2 regions of the Ancylobacter mangrovi genome follow, and region 2 is predicted to be linked to the other one. Evidence: riboswitches for the same ligand, from Rfam matches in the RefSeq annotation. Region 2 holds a riboswitch; the other holds the start of a gene.
What was found. A riboswitch is a leader RNA that binds a small molecule or an ion and turns the genes downstream of it on or off. The one in region 2 is predicted to bind cobalamin.
Positions count from the first base shown of each region.

Region 1 (10,446 bases), on a different contig from region 2:
ATCCAGTCCTTCGTGCTGCATTTCGGCGAGATGGGAAGCCGCTGGGGCATCAACCGCACGGTCGGCCAGATCTACGCGCTGCTCTACGTCTCGCCCGAGCCGCTCTGCGCGGAGGACATCGTCGAGGCGCTCGGCCTGTCGCGCTCCAACGTCTCGATGGGGCTGCGCGAACTGCAGGCGTGGAACCTCGTCGTGCACAAGCATCTGCCGGACGACCGGCGCGACTTCTTCACCACCCCGGACGATGTGTGGCAGATCCTTCGCACGCTCGCCGAGGAGCGCAAGAAGCGCGAGGTCGACCCCACGCTCTCGGTGCTGCGCGAGATCCTGATGCAGCCGGCGGGCAGCGACGAAGAACGCTTCGCCCAGGGCCGCATTGCCGAGATGCACGGCCTGATCGACCAGCTCACCACCTGGTATGACGACGTGAAGCGGCTGGAGACCGAGCGTCTCGCCAATCTGCTGAGCCTCGGCGCCAAGATCACCCGACTGCTGGAAGCCAAGGACCGTGTCGTCACGCTCGGCTGCCGCCGGCCGAAGGCCGCGCGCGAGGCCGGGGACACTCGGACCGACGTGGCCCGGGCGGGGGGCGAGTGAGATGGGCCTCGCCACCGCCATACGCACCGCTCCCGGCGCCGTCCCCGCTTCCGAATCTGCTGTTCCCGACGCCCCCCGCGGCGCGAAGGCCCGCTCCGCCGCCGGGGCCCGCGCGCTTCGCCCGGCGATTGCGCTCCAGATCGCCGGCGCCCTGCTGTGGCTGCCGCAAGCCGGCCTTCTCGCGCTTGCCGTCGCCGGGCTGGTGCGGGGCGAGGGGCTGGCCGACATGGTTCTGCCCGCCGGCGGTTTCGCGCTGCTCGGCGTCGTCCGCGCGCTCCTGGAGGCGGCCGGCTCGCGCCTTGCCTTCCGTGCCGCGCGGGGCGAGCTGACGCGGCTGCGTGCGGCGGCCGCCGAGGCGCTCGCGCTCGGCTCGCCACTCGACACGCGCCGGCCCGCCTCCGGCCTCGTCGCCAGCGCGCTGGCCGAGCAGGCGGAGGCGGTGGTACCCTATCTCTCCCGCTTCGTCCCGGCGCGCCGGCGCGCGACCTTGGTGCCGCTCGCCATTCTCGCCTGCGTGCTGCCCTTCTCCTGGGTGGCGGCGCTCATCCTCGCCGTCGCCGCGCCGCTAATCCCGCTCTTCATGGCGCTGATCGGCTGGCGCGCCAAGGCGGCGAGCGAGGCCCAGCACGTCGAGCTGGGCGGCATGAACGCCTTCCTGCTCGACCGGCTGCGCGGACTGTCGACCATCCGCTCCTTCGGCGCGGTGGAGGCGACGGCGACCCGGCTGAGGGCGGACGCGGAGAGCCTGCGCCAGCGCACCATGGCGGTGCTGCGCATCGCCTTCCTCTCCTCGGCGGTGCTGGAGCTGTTCTCGGCGCTCGGCGTCGCCATGGTGGCGGTCTATGTCGGCTTCCACCTGCTCGGCACCATCGGCTTCGGAAGCTGGGGCCGGGATTTCGGCCTCGGCGAGGGGCTGTTCATCCTTCTGGTGGCGCCCGCCTTCTTCGAGCCGCTGCGCGAGCTCTCCGCCGCCTGGCACGACCGCGCGGCCGGGCAGGCGGCGCTGGAGGCGATCGAGGCGCTTGCCGGCGACGGGGCGCGGATCGTCGGCACCGACGCGGCCGTGCCGGCCCGCGGCGGGCATGCCCCGGCGGTGCGGCTGGACCATGTGCGCTTCCGCCATGCCGGCCAGCCGGCGCTGCTGTTCGACGACCTCTCGCTCGACATCGCGCCCGGCGAGCATGTGGCGCTGTTCGCCCCGAGCGGGGCCGGCAAGTCGAGCGTGCTGGCGCTCATCGCCGGGCTCGTCGCGCACGAGGGCGGGCGGGTGAGCGTCGATGGCGCGGCGATGGATGCGGGCAGCGCGGCGCGGCTGCGCGCGCCCATGGCCTATATCGGCCAGCAGCCGCACATCTTCGCCGGCACGCTGCGCAGCAATGTGAGCCTCGGCCGCGCCGGGGTGGACGCCGGCGCGGCCGGTCGCGCGCTTGTCGCCGCCCGGCTCGGCAAGGTGGCGGGCGTGCGCGGCCCGGCGCCGATCGGCGAGGGCGGGCGTGGCCTGTCCGGGGGGGAGGCGCTGCGCCTCGCTCTGGCGCGGCTTGCCGCGACGCCGCAGGCCCGCCTCGTGCTGGCAGACGAGCCGACCGCGCATCTCGACAGCGGCACCGCGCGCGAGGTCGGCGACGCGCTGATCGAGCTGGCGCAGGGGCGCACGCTGATCGTCGCCACCCATGATCCTGCGCTGGCGGCGCGCATGGACCGCGTCATCCGCCTCGACCACGCTGCACAACAGCAGGACGTGCAGGAGCAGGACGCATGAGCACCGGCCCGCACGTCACCCCCCATATCGGCCCCTCCCGTCATGCGGAGCCGCGCGGCGGCCTTGCGCGCGACCTCAGGGCGATGGGCGCGATCCTGCGCCTGTTCCTCGCCGAGCGGCGGGGCGCCTTCTTCGCCGGTGCGGCGCTGGCGGCGCTGACGCTGCTCGCCGGGGCGTGCCTGCTGGCGCTCTCGGGCTGGTTCATCACCGCGACCGCGATCGCAGGCATGTCGGTGACGGCGGCGCTCGCCTTCGACGTGTTCGCCCCCTCCGCCGGCATCCGGCTCGCCGCGCTGACCCGCACCGCGGCGCGCTATGGCGAGCGGCTGGTGACGCATGACGCGGCGCTCGCCGTGCTGGCCGGGCTGCGCGAACGGCTGTTCCGCGGCTGGGCCGCGCCCGAGGCGGCGGGGCGGCTCGCCGACCGGCCGGCCCGCCTGCTGTTCCGCCTGACGCTCGACATCGACGCGCTGGATTCGCTCTATCTGCGGGTGCTGGTCCCCGTCATCGCGGCGCTGGCGACGACGCTCGGCGTGGCGTTCCTGATCGGCCTCTTCGACGCCCGCCTCGCGCTCGCCTTCGCGTTTATCGTGCTCGGCGTCGGCTCGCTCGTTCCGCTCATCGCGCTGCGGGCCGCGCGGCGGCCGTCACGGCGCCGCGCCCATGCGCTGGAGGTGCTGCGCGCCCGCGCGGTCGACCTCGTCGCCGGGCAGACCGAACTCATCATGACCGGCCGTCTCGCCGCTGCCCGCGAGGGGCTCGCCGCCGCCGACCGGCGCCTCGCCGAGGCGGACGACGCGCTCAACCGGGTCGAGACCCGCATCTCCGCCGGCTTCGCGATGGCCGGCACGCTGCTGCTGGCGCTGGCGCTGCTGGCGGTGGCGGCGCTGAACGGGGCCGGCACGATCGACGCGCCGGCCGCCGCTCTGGTGCTGCTGCTGGCGCTCGCCGCCTTCGATCCCTTCGCTGCGCTGCGTCGCGGGGTGGTGGAGCTGGAGCGTGCGCTGATCGCCGCCCGCCGCGTCGCCCCGCGCCTTGCGCCCGCCGCCGCGCCTCCCGCCATTCCCCGGGCGACGCCCGGCGCGGGCGAGGCGGTGCGGCTGCGGGATGTCGAGGTCCGGCGCGAGGGCGCGCCGCTGCCGGCGCTCACGGATATCGACCTCGCCATCGCCCTGGGCGAGCGCATCGCACTGGTCGGCATGAGCGGGGCGGGCAAGTCGACCCTGCTCGCCGCCATCGCCGGCGAGATCCGGCCCGCGCGCGGCGAGGTCGCTGCCCTGCCGTCCGTGCTGCTCACCCAACGCACCGAACTCTTCCGCGACACGCTGCGCGGCAACCTGTTGATCGCCGATCCCGAGGCTGACGATGAACGCCTGCTGGCGGCGCTGGAGGCGGCCGGGCTCGGCGCGGTCGTGGCCAGCCTTCCCGGCGGGCTCGACACCCGGCTCGGCGAAGGCGGCCTCGGCCTTTCCGGCGGGCAGGCGCGCCGGCTGGCGCTCGCCCGGCTGGTGCTCGCCCCCGCGCCGCTGTGGCTGCTCGACGAGCCGACCGAAGGGCTCGACGGGGCGACCGCGCGCGATGTGCTGGCAAAGCTGGCGCAGGCGGCGGGCCCGCGCAGCCTCGTCCTCGCCACCCATCTGCGGCGCGAGGCGGAAATCGCCGACCGCCTGATCGTGATTGCCGAAGGTCGCGTGACCGGCACCAGCCGGCGCGGCGATCCCGGCTTCGCAGCGGCGCTCGAGGCGCTGCGACCTGACTGAGACGACCCCCGGCGTCGCCCCGGCGGCGCGTCAAAAGGAGACCGGACGCAACCGGAACCGACCATGACACTCGATGTTGTCGACCTTTCGCGCCTGCAATTCGCAATGACGGCGCTCTACCACTTCCTGTTCGTGCCGCTCACGCTGGGGCTCTCCGTGCTCCTCGCCATCATGGAGACGGTCTACGTCATGACCGGGCGGCGGATCTGGCGCCAGATGACCAAGTTCTGGGGCACGCTGTTCGGCATCAACTTCGTGCTCGGCGTCGCCACCGGCATCGTCATGGAGTTCCAGTTCGGCATGAACTGGAGCTACTACAGCCACTATGTCGGCGACATCTTCGGCGCCCCGCTGGCGATCGAAGGGCTGATGGCCTTCTTCCTGGAGGCGACCTTCGTCGGCCTGTTCTTCTTCGGCTGGGACAAGCTTTCCAAGGTCGGGCACCTCGTCACCACCTGGGCGGTGGCGCTGGGCTCGAACCTGTCGGCGCTGTGGATCCTGGTCGCGAACGGCTGGATGCAGAACCCGACCGGCGCGGCCTTCAACCCGCAGACCATGCGCATGGAGATCACCGACTTCTTCGAGGTGGTCACAAACCCGGTGGCGCAGGCGAAGTTCGTGCACACGGTCTCGGCCGGCTACGTCACGGCCTCGGTCTTCGTGCTCGGCGTCGCCGCCTGGTACCTGCTGAAGGGCCGGCACATCGAGATCGCCAAGCGCTCGATGACGGTCGCCGCCTCGTTCGGCCTAGCCGCCTCGCTGTCGGTCGTCGTGCTGGGCGACGAGAGCGGCTACCTCACCACCGAGCATCAGAAGATGAAGCTCGCCGCCATGGAGGCGATGTGGGAGACCGAGCCAGCGCCGGCCGCCTTCACCCTGTTCGGCCTGCCGAGCCAGACCGACCGCGAGACCCATTTCGCGGTGCGCGTTCCCTGGGTGCTGGGCCTGATCGCCACCCGCTCGCTCGACACGGTGGTGCCGGGCATCAACGAGCTCGTCGGCCATGCGCAGGACCGGATCAAGAGCGGGGTGATCGCCTTCGATGCGCTGCAGAAGATCCGCGCCGCCGGCTCGGACGCCGCCATCCCGCCGGATGTGCGCCAGGCCTTCGAGGACCACGGCACCGACCTCGGCTACGCGCTGCTGCTCAAGCGCTACGTCGACGATCCGCGCGCCGCGACGCCCGAGCAGATCGCGCAGGCGGCCTGGGACACGGTGCCGAGCGTGCCGACCCTGTTCTGGTCGTTCCGCATCATGGTCGGCCTCGGCCTGTCCTTCATCGCGCTGACCTCGGTGTTCTTCTTCCTGTCGGCGCGGCGGATGCTGGACCGCTACCGGCCGCTGCTGTGGGTGGCGGTGATCGCAATCCCGCTGCCCTGGGTCGCCGTCGAGCTCGGCTGGGTGGTGGCGGAATTCGGCCGCCAGCCCTGGATCATCGAGGGCGTGCTGCCCACCGCCGCCGCGGTGTCGAGCCTCGGCGCGGCGACCGTGCTCACCACGATCGTCGGCTTCGCGCTGATCTACACCGTGCTGATCATCATCGAGATGACGCTGATGGTGCGCGCCATCCGACAGGGACCGGAGCCGGACGACGAGCCTGACGCCGAACTCATCCCCGCTCACCTCGTCGCCGCGGAGTAGGAACCATGATCCTCCACACGCTCATCGACTACGACGTCCTGCGCGTCATCTGGTGGCTGCTGCTCGGCGTGCTGCTGATCGGCTTCGCCGTCATGGACGGCTTCGACCTCGGCACCGACATCCTGTTGCCCTTCGTCGCGCAGACCGACCTCGAACGGCGCGTCGTCATCAACGCCATCGGCCCGACCTGGGAAGGCAACCAGGTGTGGCTGATCCTCGGCGGCGGCGCGATCTTCGCCGCCTGGCCGCCGCTCTACGCGGTGTCCTTCTCCGGCTTCTACCTCGCCATGTTCGCGATCCTGTTCGCGCTCATCCTGCGCCCGGTCGGCTTCAAGTACCGCTCGAAGCGCGAGGGCTCGATGTGGCGCACGGCGTGGGACTGGGCGCTGTTCGTCGGCGGGCTGGTGCCGGCGCTGGTGATGGGGGTCGCGGTCGGCAACGTGCTGCAGGGCGTGCCCTTCCACCTGAACGGCGACCTGCGCATCTTCTATGACGGCACCACGCTGTTCGAGCTGCTGAACCCCTACGGCCTGCTGTGCGGCCTGCTCTCGGTGGCGATGGTGGTGATGCACGGTGCCGGCTGGCTGGCGCTGAAGACGCAGGGCAATGTCGACCGTCGCGCGCGGGCCATCGGCAGCTACGCGGCGCTGGCGACGCTGGTGCTGTTCGTGCTCGGCGGGCTTTGGCTCTATTTCGGCGTCGACGGCTACCGCATCACCAGCGCGCTCGTCCCCGACGGCCCGTCCAACCCGCTGGCCAAGACGGTGGAGATCGCGCCGGGCGCATGGTTCGCCAACTACGCTGCCCATCCCTGGATGATGGCGGGGCCTGCGCTCGGCATCCTCGGCGCGCTGGCGAGCCTGATCCTGCTGCGCACCCGGGCCGAGTTCACAGCGCTGCTGGCGAGCACGGTGTCGATCTTCGGCATCATCTCGACGGTGGGGGTGTCGATGTTCCCCTTCATCCTGCCCTCGACAGTCGACCCGCGCTCCAGCCTCACCGTGTGGGACGCCTCGTCGAGCCATCTCACCCTGTTCATCATGCTGGTCTGCACCGTGATCTTCATGCCGATCATCATCGCCTACACCACCTGGGTCTACCGGGTGCTGTGGGGCAAGGTCGATACGGCCGAGATCCAGCGCGACAACAGCCACGCCTACTGAGAAGGAGACCGATCATGTGGTACTTCGCCTGGCTGCTCGGCCTGCCGCTGGCCGCCGCCTTCGCGGTGCTCAACGCCATGTGGTACGAGCTGATGGACGACGTCGCCCGCACCAAGGCGCAGCCCGCGCCGGTGCCGGTGCGCGGCCGGCACTGACGTCGCCGCCGCACCTCTCGCGGCGTCGGCCCTGCTTGACAGGCCCGTGCCCTTGGGTGCGTGCTGAGGGCGTGCATGGTGTCCGGGCGGGGTGACTCGCCCGGATGAAACGGGAACGGGGAAGGGCGAGAGCGCCGCAAGGCCGATCGCCCCAGCCCCGACCGCCCCCGCGACTGTGAGCGGCGAGCGGCCTTCCACGATGCCACTGGATGCCATCCGCGAGGATGGCTCCGGGAAGGCGGAAGGCAGCCGTGACCCGCGAGTCAGGAGACCGGCCATGCATGAGCGTCCACCCTCACGCCGCCGGGAGAGGCGGCAAAGGAGCATCCCATGCATATCGAACCCGGCCTCGTCGCCGAAGGAAAGATCTGGCTCAGCTACGTGACCGCCGCCGGCGCGGGCACCTATGCGCTCAAGACCGCCTATGAGGCGGTGCGCGAGCGCGGCCTGGGCTCGCTGCTGGTGCGCAGCGCGGCGACTACCGCGCTCGTATTCTCGTTCTTCGAGATTCTGCCGCATTATCCGGTCGGCGTGTCCGAGGTGCACCTCATCCTCGGCTCGACGCTGTTCCTGATCTTCGGTCTTGCGCCGGCCGCGATCGGCCTCGCGCTCGGCCTGCTGATCCAGGGGCTGTTCTTCGCCCCGTTCGACCTGCCGCAATACGGCATGAACGTCACTACGCTGCTGGTGCCGCTGTTCGCGCTGACCGGGCTCGCGCATCGCATCATCGCGCCGGGCACGCCCTATGTGGAGCTGAAGTACCGGCAGGCGCTGGCGCTCTCCACCACCTACCAGGCGGGCATTGTCGTCTGGGTGGCGTTCTGGGCCTTCTACGGCCAGGGTTTCACGCTCGCCAACGCGGCCTCGATTGCCTCCTTCGGCGGCGCCTATATGCTGGTGATCATCATCGAGCCGCTGGTCGACCTCGCCGTGCTCGCCGGCGCCAAGGCGCTCAACGGTCTGAAGGGTAGCGCGCTGCTCGAGCGCCGGCTCTACGACCCGGCCTGACGGCCGGCCCATCTGCGGTGCGGTTCGAGCCCGGGAGCCTTGCGGCCTCCCGGGCTTTTTCATGCGCGCGGACTCAGCCCGCCAGCCAGCCGGGCAGAGCGGTGTCGAATATCCCGGTAGAGGCCGCCTCCACGCATTGGGTGAGGCTTCCCAGCATCACGCGGCGCCCGGAAAGGCCGGGGCCGTAATGGGCGTATTTGCCCGAGCTGGTGAGGATGGCGCGAGCCGCAGGCGGGATGACCGGCTCGCCGATCATGCACCAGCAGGTGTCGTTGACGAAGGAGACGCCGAAGCGCTCAAGCGCCGCCGTCAGCCCCGCCGCCTGCGCGCGGGCAAAAACGTCCCGTCCGCAGGTGACGACGAGCGCAACATCAGCCGCTTTCCGCCGGCCGGCGCATAGGGCCGCGAGGCGTTCGATCTCGGTGAAGGAAAAATGCGGGTTGCCGAGCGCGACGAGGTCGATGCGGGCCGCGCCCTCCTCGCCCGCACCCTCCTCGCCATTGATGCGCCGCCAGCTTTCGGCAAGGTCTGCGCGCGAGACCGAGAGCCTCGGCAGCGTTTCCGCCAGCGCGTGCGCGGCGGCGATTTCCCGCGCTTCGGGTGTGATGCCGGCGATGTGGAACATCGGCGCGCCCGAGGTGGTGGCGAAGGCGGCGGCGAAGGCCTTGAGGTCGTCGTCCGTCATCGCCGCGTCCTCCAGCCCGAGCACAAGCGGGATCGCCTCCGGCGACATTTCGCCCAGATGATGGCCGAGCAGCGCGAAGAAGGCATCGTTGGGCGCCGAAATAGGCGCCACCTCGATCGCCACGGCGGGGCGCCTTCCGGCGTCGAGATGGCAGCCCGCCAGCGGCGCCCGGCCGGTGATGGCGACGCATATGTCGAGATAGTCGGGATATTTCATCGTCCGCGCGCCGAGCACGCTGTTCGCATAGGCGACGGCGTTGGATTCGGCCCAGACGATCTGCTCGCCGAGGGCGGGCGGCGCGTCGAGCAGATAGGGCGCGCAGGTGAAGCTCGTCCGCGCGCCCATGGCGAGATAGGCCTCGGCCAGCCGCCAGGCCGGTTCGCCGAGGCTGGCGTCGACCCCCAGTGCGCGCCAGCGCCGCCCGTCGACCGAGACGGCGTTCAGCGTCGTCGGCACGCGCACCCGTGCGCCGAGATCGCGCAGCCTTTCGGCGAAGCGCAGGCTCGCCTCGCCCGTGTAGATGCAGCCGTCGATATGGGCGCGGGTGACGTCGATCAGCTCGCGCGCGCCGTAGAGCCCCGCCATCTCCACCACCACCTCCATGGCGAAGCGGGTGGCCTCCCCGTGCTCGCCGCGCAGCATGGCGCGGTCGGCGGGGCTCAGCGCCGTCGCCGCGCGTCCCGCCGGGGCGTCACGATGCGCGGCGGCGGGCGCGCCTTCGGCGATGAGCGTGTCGCCGGAAATCTCGGCCCGTCCGGCCTCGGCGAGCCGCGCCATGTCGTCGCCGGCGAGCCGCAGCACCGGCACCGAAACCCCGAACATCCTGCGGGCGATGATGACGCCGAGGGTGACGATCTCCTCTTCCTCGGTGAAGACGAAGGCCGCCGGCGCACGCCCGTTCATGAGGAGCTGCAACGCGACGCTGCTGCCCGTGCACGAGCCCCGGCTGCCGGGCATGACGAGCACGGTGCCGGCGAGGCTGCGGCCGTGCAGCGGGTGGTAGCGGTCGACCACGATGCCGGTCTGCGGGTCGACGCCGCCCCAGAACGACAGCGGCACGGGCGCGGCGACGACCGGCCCGCCGGCATGGCCCTCGACGATCTGTCTGCCCGTCAGTCGCACTTTGGAATCCTTCGATATTTCAAATCACTATAGTGCTTCATCGCGTCGCATCGCCTGAAAATCGCCGCCGATCGGTATTATGTTCGCGGGCATGATGAAGGCCGCCTTTCCCCTCGCCGTCGCGACCTCCATGCTCGCGGGCCTGCTGGCGGTCGCGGGTGCGCAGGACCGTTCGGCCGACGCGCCCGGTCTGGAGAAGCTCGGCGAGACGCTGTTCTTCGACACCGACCTCTCGCGCGAGCGCACGCAGTCCTGCGCCACCTGCCACGACCCTTCGACCGGCTTCGCCGATCCGCGCGGCGGGCCGGTCTCGATCGGCGACGACGGCACCTCGCTTGGCGTGCGCAATGCGCCCACGGTCAGCTATGCCACCTTCAGCCCGCGCTTCGGCAAGGACAGCGAAGGGCATTATGTCGGCGGCCAGTTCCATGACGGGCGCGCCGACACGCTGGAGGACCAGGCCGGCCAGCCGCTGCTCAACCCGATCGAGATGGCGATGCCCGACCGGGCGAGCGTGGTCGCCCGGCTGAAGGAGAAGCCGGCCTATCTCGAGGCC
Region 1 covers NZ_JANTHY010000001.1:472,164-482,609, forward strand. Annotated here, with positions in the region: gene NVS83_RS02175 (GbsR/MarR family transcriptional regulator) at 1-597, shown strand, start outside; gene cydD (thiol reductant ABC exporter subunit CydD) at 599-2,356, shown strand; gene cydC (thiol reductant ABC exporter subunit CydC) at 2,440-4,116, shown strand; gene NVS83_RS02190 (cytochrome ubiquinol oxidase subunit I) at 4,180-5,757, shown strand; gene cydB (cytochrome d ubiquinol oxidase subunit II) at 5,763-6,920, shown strand; gene cydX (cytochrome bd-I oxidase subunit CydX) at 6,935-7,075, shown strand; cobalamin riboswitch at 7,135-7,369, shown strand; gene NVS83_RS02205 (energy-coupling factor ABC transporter permease) at 7,406-8,083, shown strand; gene lhpI (cis-3-hydroxy-L-proline dehydratase) at 8,157-9,890, opposite strand; gene NVS83_RS02215 (cytochrome-c peroxidase) at 9,970-10,446, shown strand, end outside.
Region 1: it holds a riboswitch for cobalamin, as region 2 does, so the genes downstream of both, NVS83_RS02205 (energy-coupling factor ABC transporter permease) here and NVS83_RS20245 (CbtB domain-containing protein) in region 2, are expected to answer to the same signal.

Region 2 (10,446 bases):
CGGACTGGCGCAGTAGCGCGCTGAAGTTCGAAGGCGAGATCGCCAAGGTCGTGCTCGGCCAGGAGCGGATCATCCGGCTGCTCACCATCGCCACCTTCGCGCGCGGCCATGTGCTGCTCGAAGGTGATGTCGGCGTGGGCAAGACCACGCTTCTGCGAGCCATGGCACGCGCGATCGGCGGCGCGTTCGAGCGCATCGAGGGCACGATCGACCTAATGCCCGCCGATCTCGTCTACCACGCCCATCTGGGTGAGGACGGCAAGCCGCGGATCGAGCCCGGCCCTCTGCTGAAGCAGGGCGAGGACCTCTCCGTGTTCTTCTTCAACGAGATCAATCGCGCCCGCCCGCAGGTGCATTCACTGCTGCTGCGCCTCATGGCCGAGCGCTCAGTGACGGCCTTCAACCGCGACTTTCGCTTCCCCCACGTCCAGGTCTTCGCCGACCGGAACCGGGTGGAGCGCGAGGAGACATTCGAGCTTCCCGCCGCCGCGCGCGACCGCTTCCTGATGGAAGTGCAGGTCGCGATGCCGGCGGAGCGGGCAGCGCGCCGCCAGCTCGTCTTCGATCCGCGCTTTCACGACGTGGATGAACTGCTGAGGGATGTGGAGCCCGGCCTGTTCGACCTCGATGCGCTGGAGATCGTAGCCCGTGCCATCCAGACCGGCGTCGGCGCGAGCCCGGCGCTCGAAACCTATGTGTTGGCGCTTTGGGAGGCCGTGCGCGATCCGGCCGCCGCCGGCATAGACGTCGCGGGGGTTGATATGGAGCGTCTCGTGCTGGGAGGCGCCAGCCCGCGCGGCCTGTCCTATCTCATCCGGGCGGCTCGCGTTCGTGCCTGGCTCGAAGGGCGCGACATGATCGTGCCGGAGGATGTGCGTGCCGTCTTCCCCGAGGTCGTGGCGCACCGGATATTCGTCGACCCGGTCTACGAGATCGACCGCGAGCGCATCGTCGCGGTTCTGATCGCGGAGCTGTTCATGCGGGTGCCGGCGCCATGACTGCAGGTACGAAGATCGGCGATACGGCGCTTCAACCCATCCCCTACCGATTGCGCTGGCGGCCGGAAAGCGTCTTTCCCGGTGCTCATCCCGGTCCCGGTGAAGGCGTGGAAGGCGAGTTTCGCCGCCACGTTTCGCTGCTGCGCCGCTCCGATCCGCGCCGGATCGACCTGCGTGCGTCGCTGCGCGACCCGTTCCAGGATCTGAGGGTCCGTGAATTCGCCCCGCGCCGTTCGGTGCCGGTGGCGATGCTGATCGACCTGTCGGGCTCGATGGGATTTGGCGGGGCGGTCGCGGAACAGGTCGCCCGACTGGGCGCACTGATCGCCCTTTCGGCCCGGCGCAGCGGCGACAGCTTCGCGCTGTTCGGCTGCGATGCGCGGATGCGCGAGGATGTCCATCTGCCCTTCACGCGCCGGGCGGGCATCGAGGATGAGGTGCGCCGCCTGCTCGAGGGCGCGCGGATGGAAGGAGAGGGAACGGAAGGTCTTCTCGAAGCCGCCCGGCGATTGCCGGCAAGGCGTTCGCTGGTCTTCCTCGTCTCCGATTTCCTGATGCCCCGCGCACGCGTCGCGGCCCTGCTTGACCGGCTCTGGCGCCATGACGTGGTACCGGTGGTGGCGCGCCATAGCGCCGTGGAGGAGGGACTGCCGCGCTGGGGCCTGATCGAGACGGTCGATCTGGAGACCCGCGCACACCGCCTCGTGCTCATGCGTCCATCGCTGCGTACCCGCTGGCTGGAGGTGTCTCGTGCGCGCAGGCAGGCGCTGGAGGAACTATTCCGCCAGCGAGGGTGCCGCAGCTTCGATCTCGTCGACCGGTTGGACACCGAAGCGCTGGCGCGCCGGCTGATGGCAGGCTGAGCCATGGCAACCCGGCGATTCCTGCCCGCTCTCGTGCTGGTTGTCACCGTCCTGGCAAGGACAGGACCATCGGCGGCGCAGGAGGACGTGGTCACTCTCTACGCGCCGCGTTCCTTCGGCTACGTCATCGGCGACACGATCGCGCTCAGCGCCGACATCGCCCTCGATCCGGCGCTGATGCTCGATCCCGCCTCGCTGCCGCAGCCGCGCGCGATCGACTACTGGCTCGACCTCGATGAAGTTCGCCTGACGGACCACGGTATGCGCGACGGCGCCCGCCGTTACACGCTCGACCTCGTCTACCAGACCTTCTACGCGCCGCTGCAGCCCCGGCGCCTCGCCATTCCACCGTTGCCGTTCGCCGCCATTGGCGAAGAGAGGCGGATGGAACTCGCCGTGCCCGCCTGGTCCTTCGTCATGTCGCCGCTGCGCGAGGTGTCCGGTGGCGGCGGCGAAGCCATGGTGCCGCGTCCCGACATCGCTCCCCATCCGATCCCGACCCGACGCGAGCTGTCATGGGTGGCGGCCGGCCTTGTCCTGGCGCTGATCGGCGCCGTGCCGATCGCGCGGCAGCGCGGCTGGTGGCCCTTCCATGCGCGACGCGACCGGCCTTTCCTGCGCGCGGTGCGGACGGTGCGGGGAGCCCTCGCCCAATCGCCGCCGGGCTACGCCGCCGCCCTGATGGCGCTGCATCGGGCTTTCGATGCCACCGCCGGGCGAAGCGTCTTCGCCGAGGACCTGCCGGCCTTCTTCGAGAACCATCCGCGCTACCGCGCGGCGAAGGGCGACATAGATCGTCTGTTCGGTGCATCACGGCGCATCTTCTTCGCCGCCGACCTGGCTGGGGCGCAGAGCGAACTGCCGGTCCAGCAACTCACCGTCCTCGCCCGGGACCTGCGCGCGATCGAGCGGGAGGCCGCATGAACCCGCTCGACGTCTCCTTCACCGCACACCTTGCCAAGATAGCGCTCCCCGCCGGCCTCGCGCTCGACCATCCGCTGATGCTGCTGGCGCTCCCGCTCGCGCTTCTACCTCTTTGCGTCAGCGTTCTCGCGGGTGGTGGGGTGCCCTCTTCGGCGCTCGTACCGCCTGACGCCGTCTCGCGCGCCATGGCGGTCGCCCTCCGCCTGGCCGGGGCACTCGCCATCGTGGCGATCCTGCTGGGGCTTGCCGGGCTGCACCGGCGTGCCGAGCGCGTATCGCGGGTGGGCACCGGCGCCCATCTCGTCCTGCTGCTCGATCGCTCGTCCAGCATGGACAACAATTTCGCCGGCCGTGCCCCGAGCGGCGACCAGGAATCGAAATCGGCGGCCGCCAAGCGCTTGCTCACGGCGTTCGTCCAGCGTCGCCCGCTCGACCGGATCGGCGTCGCGGCGTTCTCCACGTCTCCGATGTCGGTCCTGCCGCTGACCGACCATCACGCCGCGGTGGAGGGCGCGATCGCCGCCATCGACCGGCCGGGCCTTGCCTTCACGGATGTCGGAAGAGGGCTTGCCCTCGCTTTGTCGAGCTTCGCCGACGACACCAGCGAGGCCTCGCGCGCCGTCGTGCTCGTATCCGACGGCGCGGGGCTGATCGACCGCCGTGTGCAGGACGCCCTGCGCGACGGCGTGGCGCGCACCCCGGTCCACATCTATTGGCTGTTCCTGCGCTCGCGCGGCGCGGCGGGGATATTTGAAAAGCCGCCTCAGGGAGAAGACACGCCTCAGGCTCATCCCGAGCGACACCTGCATCTGTTTCTGGAGAGTCTCGGCGTGCCGTACCGCGCCTTCGAGGCCGGCGATCCGCAGGCGGTGGAGCAGGCCATCGACGAGATCGACCGGCAGGAGACCCGACCGATCGTCTATGAGGAAACGGTGCCGCGGCGCGATCTCGCACGTGCGGCGTTCGCCTTCGCCGGCCTGTGCGTCGCCGGCCTTCTCGTCGCCAAGCTCGCGGAACGACGTCTTGACCGGCGGACTCCGGAGACAGTGCGCGAGAAACGAGCTTCGCGCGTGGCGCGCCCAGTTGAAGCGAGGCGCGCGGCATGAGGGGTTCGTGGCGCGTTATCTCGTCCAACGCCCGCCGGGTCATTCCGCTCCTCGCGGTTTTCCTGATGCTTTCCGGGCTCGTGCTCGCCGTCTGGCAGGGCGCGCGACTGCTGGACCGGCGGGCGGCCAACCAGCTCATCGCGATGATGGCCGCCGGCCGGGACGTGGACGTCGATGCGAAGGCGGCTGCGGAGGTGCAGTTCGCGCGGCTGCACTTCCTGACGTTTCGCGAGCGGTTCGACGAGGCACAGCCCATCGCCACCCGGCTCGCGGCCGGCGACGACTCGCGGCTCGCCTCGGCCGCGCTCTACGATCTCGCAAATGCACGGCTTCGCGCGGCGCTCGACCATCTCGCGGTCAACGACATAGACCCGGCAATCCCGCTGGTGCGCCTCGCCAAGGAGGGCTATCGGCGCGCGCTCGGTCGCGACCCGGCTTTCTGGGATGCCAAATATAATCTCGACATCACCATGAGGCTGGTACGCGACTTCCCGCAGATCGAGGTGTCCGGCGAGGAACTGCCGCCCGAAGCGACCAAGCGGCTCTGGACCGATCTCCCCGGTCTTCCAAGGGGGCTGCCATGAATCGGGGGCTGCCATGAATCGGCACCTTCCCATCGGCGGGCTGCCGGCGCGCGCGATTTGGAGCGCCTTGGCCCGCCGCTGGCGGGCGCTGCTGTTGGGCCTGGCGCTCGCCGCCCTTGCCGCCGCGCTCGTCGCGCCGCGGGTGGCCATAACGCGTCCAGTGCGCGACGTGCTCGCGATCGTGGACGTCACCGGCAGCATGAATGTGCGCGACTACGTGCTGGAGGGGCGATCGGCCTCGCGCCTCGAGGTCGCCAGGAGAAGCCTGCGCGCGCTTCTCGCCGACCTGCCCTGCGGCTCCCGGCTCGGGCTCGGCATCTTTACGGAGCGGCGCAGCTTTCTGCTGTTCGAGCCCGTGGAGATCTGCGGCAATTTTAGCGCGCTGGACGGGGCCGTCGCCGCGCTCGACTGGCGCATGGCGTGGGAAGGCGACAGCTATGTCGCGCGTGGCGTGCATTCGGCGATCGCGCTTGCCGCGGGTGTCGATGCCGATCTTCTCTTTCTGACCGACGGGCACGAGGCGCCGCCGCTCGGGGGCGGCAACCTCCCGGCGTTCGACGGCGAGCCGGGAAAGGTGCGCGGGCTGATCGGCGGCGTGGGTGGCGCGACCCCCGTACCGATCCCGAAATTCAACGAGGACGGACGCGAGGTCGGCTTCTACGGGGAGATGGATGTCCCCCAGGAGAATCGTAGCGGTCCGCCACCGGCCGACGCGCATCTGCGCGAAGGCTGGAATCCGCGCAACGCTCCTTGGGGCGGGGAGGCCGCGCGCGGCAACGAGCACTTGAGTGCCCTGCGCGCCGATCACCTGAAGAACCTCGCCGCCCAGACCAGGCTCGCCTATGCGCCTCTCGACGCCTCCCATGGTCTGGCCGCCGACATCGTGCGCGCCACGCGCGAGCGCCCGGTCGAGACGCAGGTTGATACGGCCGGCATTCCCGCGACCCTGGCGTTGGCTGCTCTTGTCGCGCTCTACGCCATTCCGGTCTGCCGGCCGATGTTCCGCCGACGCATTCCCGCAACCCACGACCGGAAACCCGTCATGATCCTGCGCCAACACGTCCTCGCCACGCTGTTCGTTCTCCTCGCCATGGCATTCGCCGCGTCGCCGCTCCTAGCTCACGGTCCCACGCCGCAGAAGGTGGACGAGAGTGTCGAAATCGCCGCGCCTCCCGAGAGCGTGTGGGCCATCGTGAGCGCGTTCGGCAGCATTGGCGATTGGCATCCGATGGTGAAGAAGGTCGAGGCCACAGGGGGCGACGCGGCGGGGGCCGAGCGCACGCTCACGCTCGAGAAGGGCACGCTGACGGAGGGTCTGGACGAAAGCGATGTAGGCGAGCGCCGGCTTTCCTGGCGTCTGCTGAACGAGAATGTCGAGGCATTCCCGGTGAGCTTCTACACCTCGACGATCGAGGTGAAGCCCGCCGGAAAGAACAGCGAGGTGGCATGGAGCGCGCGCTTTTATCGGGGTGACACGAGCAACTATCCGCCCGAGGAGCTCAATGATGAGGCGGCCATCGCCGCCATGAACGCGTTCGTCGAACAAGGGTTGGACGGCCTCAAGGCGAAGGCCGAGGCGAAGTGACGAGGGTAATTCGGCATTTGGCCGCGATGGGCATCAAGGTGCTGGCCCCGGCCGCTGGCGCCGTCCTGCTCCTGCAGACCGCCGCCGCCGCGGCGGAGCCGGCAATGCGAGCCGCCGTCGTCTCCCAGCAGGAGAACACCGTTGCCATCATCGATGCCACCCGCGGCGCCGTGGAGCGCACCATCCCCCTGCCCCGCGCTCCTGCATCATTGGCCGTTGTGCCCGACGGGAGCCGTCTGTTCGTCTCCCACCCTGATATCGGGCGGCTCTCCCGCGTTGATCTTCCCTCTGGCGAGGTAACGACCTTCGCCGTCGGCGGCGAGCCATTCGGGCTGGCGGTGGCGAATGGCGGGGCGACGTTGCTCGTTACCGACTGGGACGAGGACGTGCTGATCCGCCTCGACGCTGCCACCGGACGTGAGATGGGGCGCGCGCTGGTCGGGCGCGCACCGGCCCACGTCGTCGTCGACGATGCGCGCGCCCTCGCCTACGTCGCGGACCGCGAGAGCAACGATGTCACCGTGGTGGACATCTCGACGATGGCGCGGCTCGCGAGCATTCCGGTCGGTACGGCGCCCTTCGCTTTGGCGCTTTCTCGTGAAGGTGGGCGGCTCTATGTGCCCAATGTCCGAAGCAATGACCTTTCTGTCATCGACACCTCCGCGCGCAAGGAATTCGCCCGCGTGAAGATCGATCTCATGCCGTACGGTGTCGCGGTCACGCCCGATGACGGGCAGATCATTGTCACGTGCCAGCAGAGCGGACGGCTGGGCGTCGTCGATAGCCGTTCGCTGAGCATTGAACGCACGCTCCGCGTCGGTTCCTTTCCGGAAGGCGCGGCGGCAACCGGCAACTCCGTCCTGGTGGCCAATTGGGCCGACGATACCGTTGCCGTGTTCGACCTTCAGAACAGGGCCATCGACCGGACGATAGATGTCGGTGGCGGCCCGCGGATGATCGTCCTCTTGCCTTAATCTTACCGACCTCAGGCGGAGCCATACCGACAGAAGCGCTTCGGGCGGCGCGTTGATGGAACTGCCGAGTTGGCTGCCTCGCCGCTTGAGGGGTGGGTGACCTGGACCTCCGATTGCGTGGTCCGATGTGGCGAATTCGTCGTCCGGACTTGCCCAATCATCCGGCCACAGCGAGCATGCCCCGATAGGTGCTTCGGAACGACAGACTGAATGTCTCCTCGGATTTTGTCCAACCTTCCAAGGCAAACATGCGTTAGAGCGAGGCGCCGGTAATGTACGTGAGCATCCGATCGGAGAATGAACGTGTCCGTGCCTGACATTGCTATCTACGGCGCTTCGGGCCAGGCCCTGGCGATGACCAGCATGCTGGAAGGCGTCTATCAAGTGCTCGGGTAATTGCCTATATCGACGATATTGACGGCGGCGGCCTCGACGTCGAAGCCATTCCGGTGATCACGTGCGACGATTGGCAGGCAATGACACCGCTGCCCGATGTAGTCGTGTCCGTCGGAAATCCGGCCCTCCGGCGCATCATGGCCGACAAAGTGCAGGCTGCGGGCGGGCGCCTGCTCGACATCCGTCAGATATATCCTAGGCTCTTTCCCCGGATTGAGGTCGGCGTCGGAACGATCATCGCGACGCCTTCCTATGTCGGGCCCAAATCTGTCATCGGCGACAACGTCCAGCTCATGCCGCTGTGTTCCCTCGGTCACGACGTTATCGTGGGTCACCATTGCAGTCTTTGCCCATCGGCCACGATCTCGGGCTATGTCAAAGTCGAGGACGACGTGTAGGTGGGGGCAGGCGCGACCATCACGAATGGGCGTCGCGATCGCTGGCTGGTGATCGGGCGAGGAGCGACCATCGCCGTGGGCGCCACAGTGACGAAATCGGTTCAGCCGGGCGAGACGGTCATGGGCAACCCCGCGCGCGCGATGCGGGAAATTGCTCGGAAGGTTCGTTGATAAGTTGCGCCAATCGCAGCTGAATAACCCACCGCCCGTGGCGAGGAGCAAGCTGGTCGCCTTCAATCGCTCCGGCGCACGCCGGTGATGGCCCGCAGGGTCCACCGCCGGCCGTCGCTCCGCAGGTCGGTGATGCTCAACGGCGGGACGTCGATGCGCCAGAACGCCTGCGTCGGCGCTTCGAGGACATGGAGCATGGCGCAACGTATCACCGCCGCATGCGTCACCGCGGCGGTCCGCCCTGGCTCCTGAGCGCATGTGTTCAGCCAACGTCCGGTCCGCAGCCGGAGTGCGGCGATCGGCTCGCCGTCGTGGGGACAAACTTCCGGATCGCGCAGCCAAGACTGAAGCGCTTCAGGTTCTTCGGCCTGCAGATCCGCCAGCCGGCGGCCGACCCAGCGCCCGGCATCGAGATCACCCAGTTCCGGTTCTTCCCGGACGGCAGAATCAGGCCAGAGCAGCGCGGCAGTCTGGCGCGCCCGCAGAGAGGGGCTGGTGAGCACGCGCCCGATACGCGGCAGGCACCGCGAAGCCGCGCGCGCGGCAGTGATCCCTGCTTCGATGAGGGGTTCGTCGAGGGGGAAAGCTCCCTGCCGGGTCGCCTCGGTGGCTGCGTGACAGATCAGGATCAGACGATGTGACATCAACGGAATACTTGAATGCCTGACGTTAGGTACTTCATTGACACGGACGTGATCACCGGAATAGCGTTGTCTGCTCTCGGATCGGAAGCCGGTGAAATTCCGGCGCGGTCGCGCCGCTGTGAACGTCTTTCTTCTGGACGTAAGTCAGACCCGCTCCGTGAGCCAGCCTTTCATCCAGCGGGACGCGCTATCCCGGGAGAGCACCATGTCAGATATCAGCCTTGCACCCGACATCCGCCCGGCGCCCATTCCGGTAGGCGAGATTTTGCCATGGGCGATCTTCGGCGGCCTGCTGCTTCTGCTTGCCATCTATTTCGTGGGAGCGGAAGAGGGCGCAACCTCCCTGATTTCGGGGATGTACGTGCACGAATTCGTGCATGACGGCCGTCATCTCCTCGGCTTTCCGTGCCACTGAGGAGGCGGACATGGTCAGATCTCTTCTGCTGCGGGGAATGCTCGTCGGCCTCTTCGCCGGTCTACTTGCCTTCGGCTTCGCCAGGACGTTCGGCGAGCCGCAGGTCGATCGCGCCATCGCCTTCGAAGAACAGATGAGCCACGCGGCGGGCGAGGTTCCAGAACCTGAACTCGTCAGCCGCACGACGCAGGCCGGCCTCGGCCTGTTCACCGGCATCGTCGTCTACAGCGCCGCGATCGGTGGTCTGTTCGCCCTGGTGTTCGCGTTCGTGCAGGGACGGGTCGGATCACTTGGCCCGCGCGCGACTGCGGCGCTGCTGGCGCTCGCGGCGTTCATCGCCGTCGTCGCCGTGCCATTCCTGAAATATCCGGCAAATCCGCCTTCGGTCGGCTCGCCGGAAACCATCCGCGCGCGCACGGAGCTGTACTTCATCATGCTGGCATTCTCGCTCGCCTTCATGTTGGCTGCGGTCCTACTGGCGCGCGGGCTGTGGGAACGCTACGGCGGCTGGCAGGCGACGATCCTCGCCTGTCTCGTCTTCGTGGTTCTGACAGTGATCGCAAACTACGCCCTGCCGGACATCAACGAAGTGCCGGAGCAGTTCTCGGCAACGCTACTCTGGCAGTTCCGCCTCGCATCGCTGGGCATTCAGGCAATCCTGTGGACCACGCTCGGCCTGCTGTTCGGCTACGTTGCCGAGCGTGCTGGGGCCGGCTCCTCCCGGACGAGACCGGCCGCCGCGCTAGGTCGCTAGGGCCCGTGTTGGCCGCCACGTTCCTTCGTGAAGGTGCCCGCGATCCGCACCCCGCGGCGCGGGCATTCGTCGTAGCCTGCGCCGCGCTCGCCCTGCTGGCGTGTCTCGCGCTGCCGGCCGCTGCCCACCATCGGCGTACGGGTTCAGAGGCTTCCGGCCTGCCGATCCCCAACCTCACCCATGGCGAGATGGCGGTCGTTGCCCGCTATGCGGGTGCGATCCGCGATCTGGCAGGCTCTCCGATCCGTACCGATCCCACCTTCTGGCGGCTGAACAATTTCGTTGAGCTGCAGCGGACCTTCTGTCTCTGGCTGATGGTGCCAGGCAGCATCGACGACGAAGCGAGCCCGTTCAATGAATGCGCCCATGCTTATCTTGCCGGGCTGCGCGCGCTGCTTGGTCACATGGAGGGGCTGCCGGGAGCCAAGGCTGCGGCACAAGCGCTGACGAGCACGATGCAGATCGAGATGATACGAAACGGGGCTCTCTTTCAGCTGTGCCAGTACAGCGAGGAAGGCTTCCGCACCGGCGAGATCATCAAGCCTGATTGGAGTGCCGTGCCCCTTCATTTCGCGAGCATGGTCACGATCGGGGGCATTGGGATTCTTATGGCTTCAGGCGTTGGCTTGCTCTG
Region 2 covers NZ_JANTHY010000010.1:36,223-46,668, forward strand. Annotated here, with positions in the region: gene NVS83_RS20195 (AAA family ATPase) at 1-998, shown strand, start outside; gene NVS83_RS20200 (DUF58 domain-containing protein) at 995-1,861, shown strand; gene NVS83_RS20205 (nonribosomal peptide synthetase MxaA) at 1,895-2,785, shown strand; gene NVS83_RS20210 (vWA domain-containing protein) at 2,782-3,891, shown strand; gene NVS83_RS20215 (hypothetical protein) at 3,957-4,475, shown strand; gene NVS83_RS23495 (SRPBCC family protein) at 4,489-6,060, shown strand; gene NVS83_RS20230 (YncE family protein) at 6,087-7,034, shown strand; gene NVS83_RS20235 (hypothetical protein) at 7,415-7,768, opposite strand; gene NVS83_RS23575 (hypothetical protein) at 7,724-7,828, shown strand; gene NVS83_RS20240 (histidine phosphatase family protein) at 8,062-8,643, opposite strand; adenosylcobalamin (AdoCbl) riboswitch at 8,716-8,806, shown strand; gene NVS83_RS20245 (CbtB domain-containing protein) at 8,849-9,058, shown strand; gene NVS83_RS20250 (CbtA family protein) at 9,069-9,812, shown strand; gene NVS83_RS20255 (hypothetical protein) at 9,821-10,446, shown strand, end outside.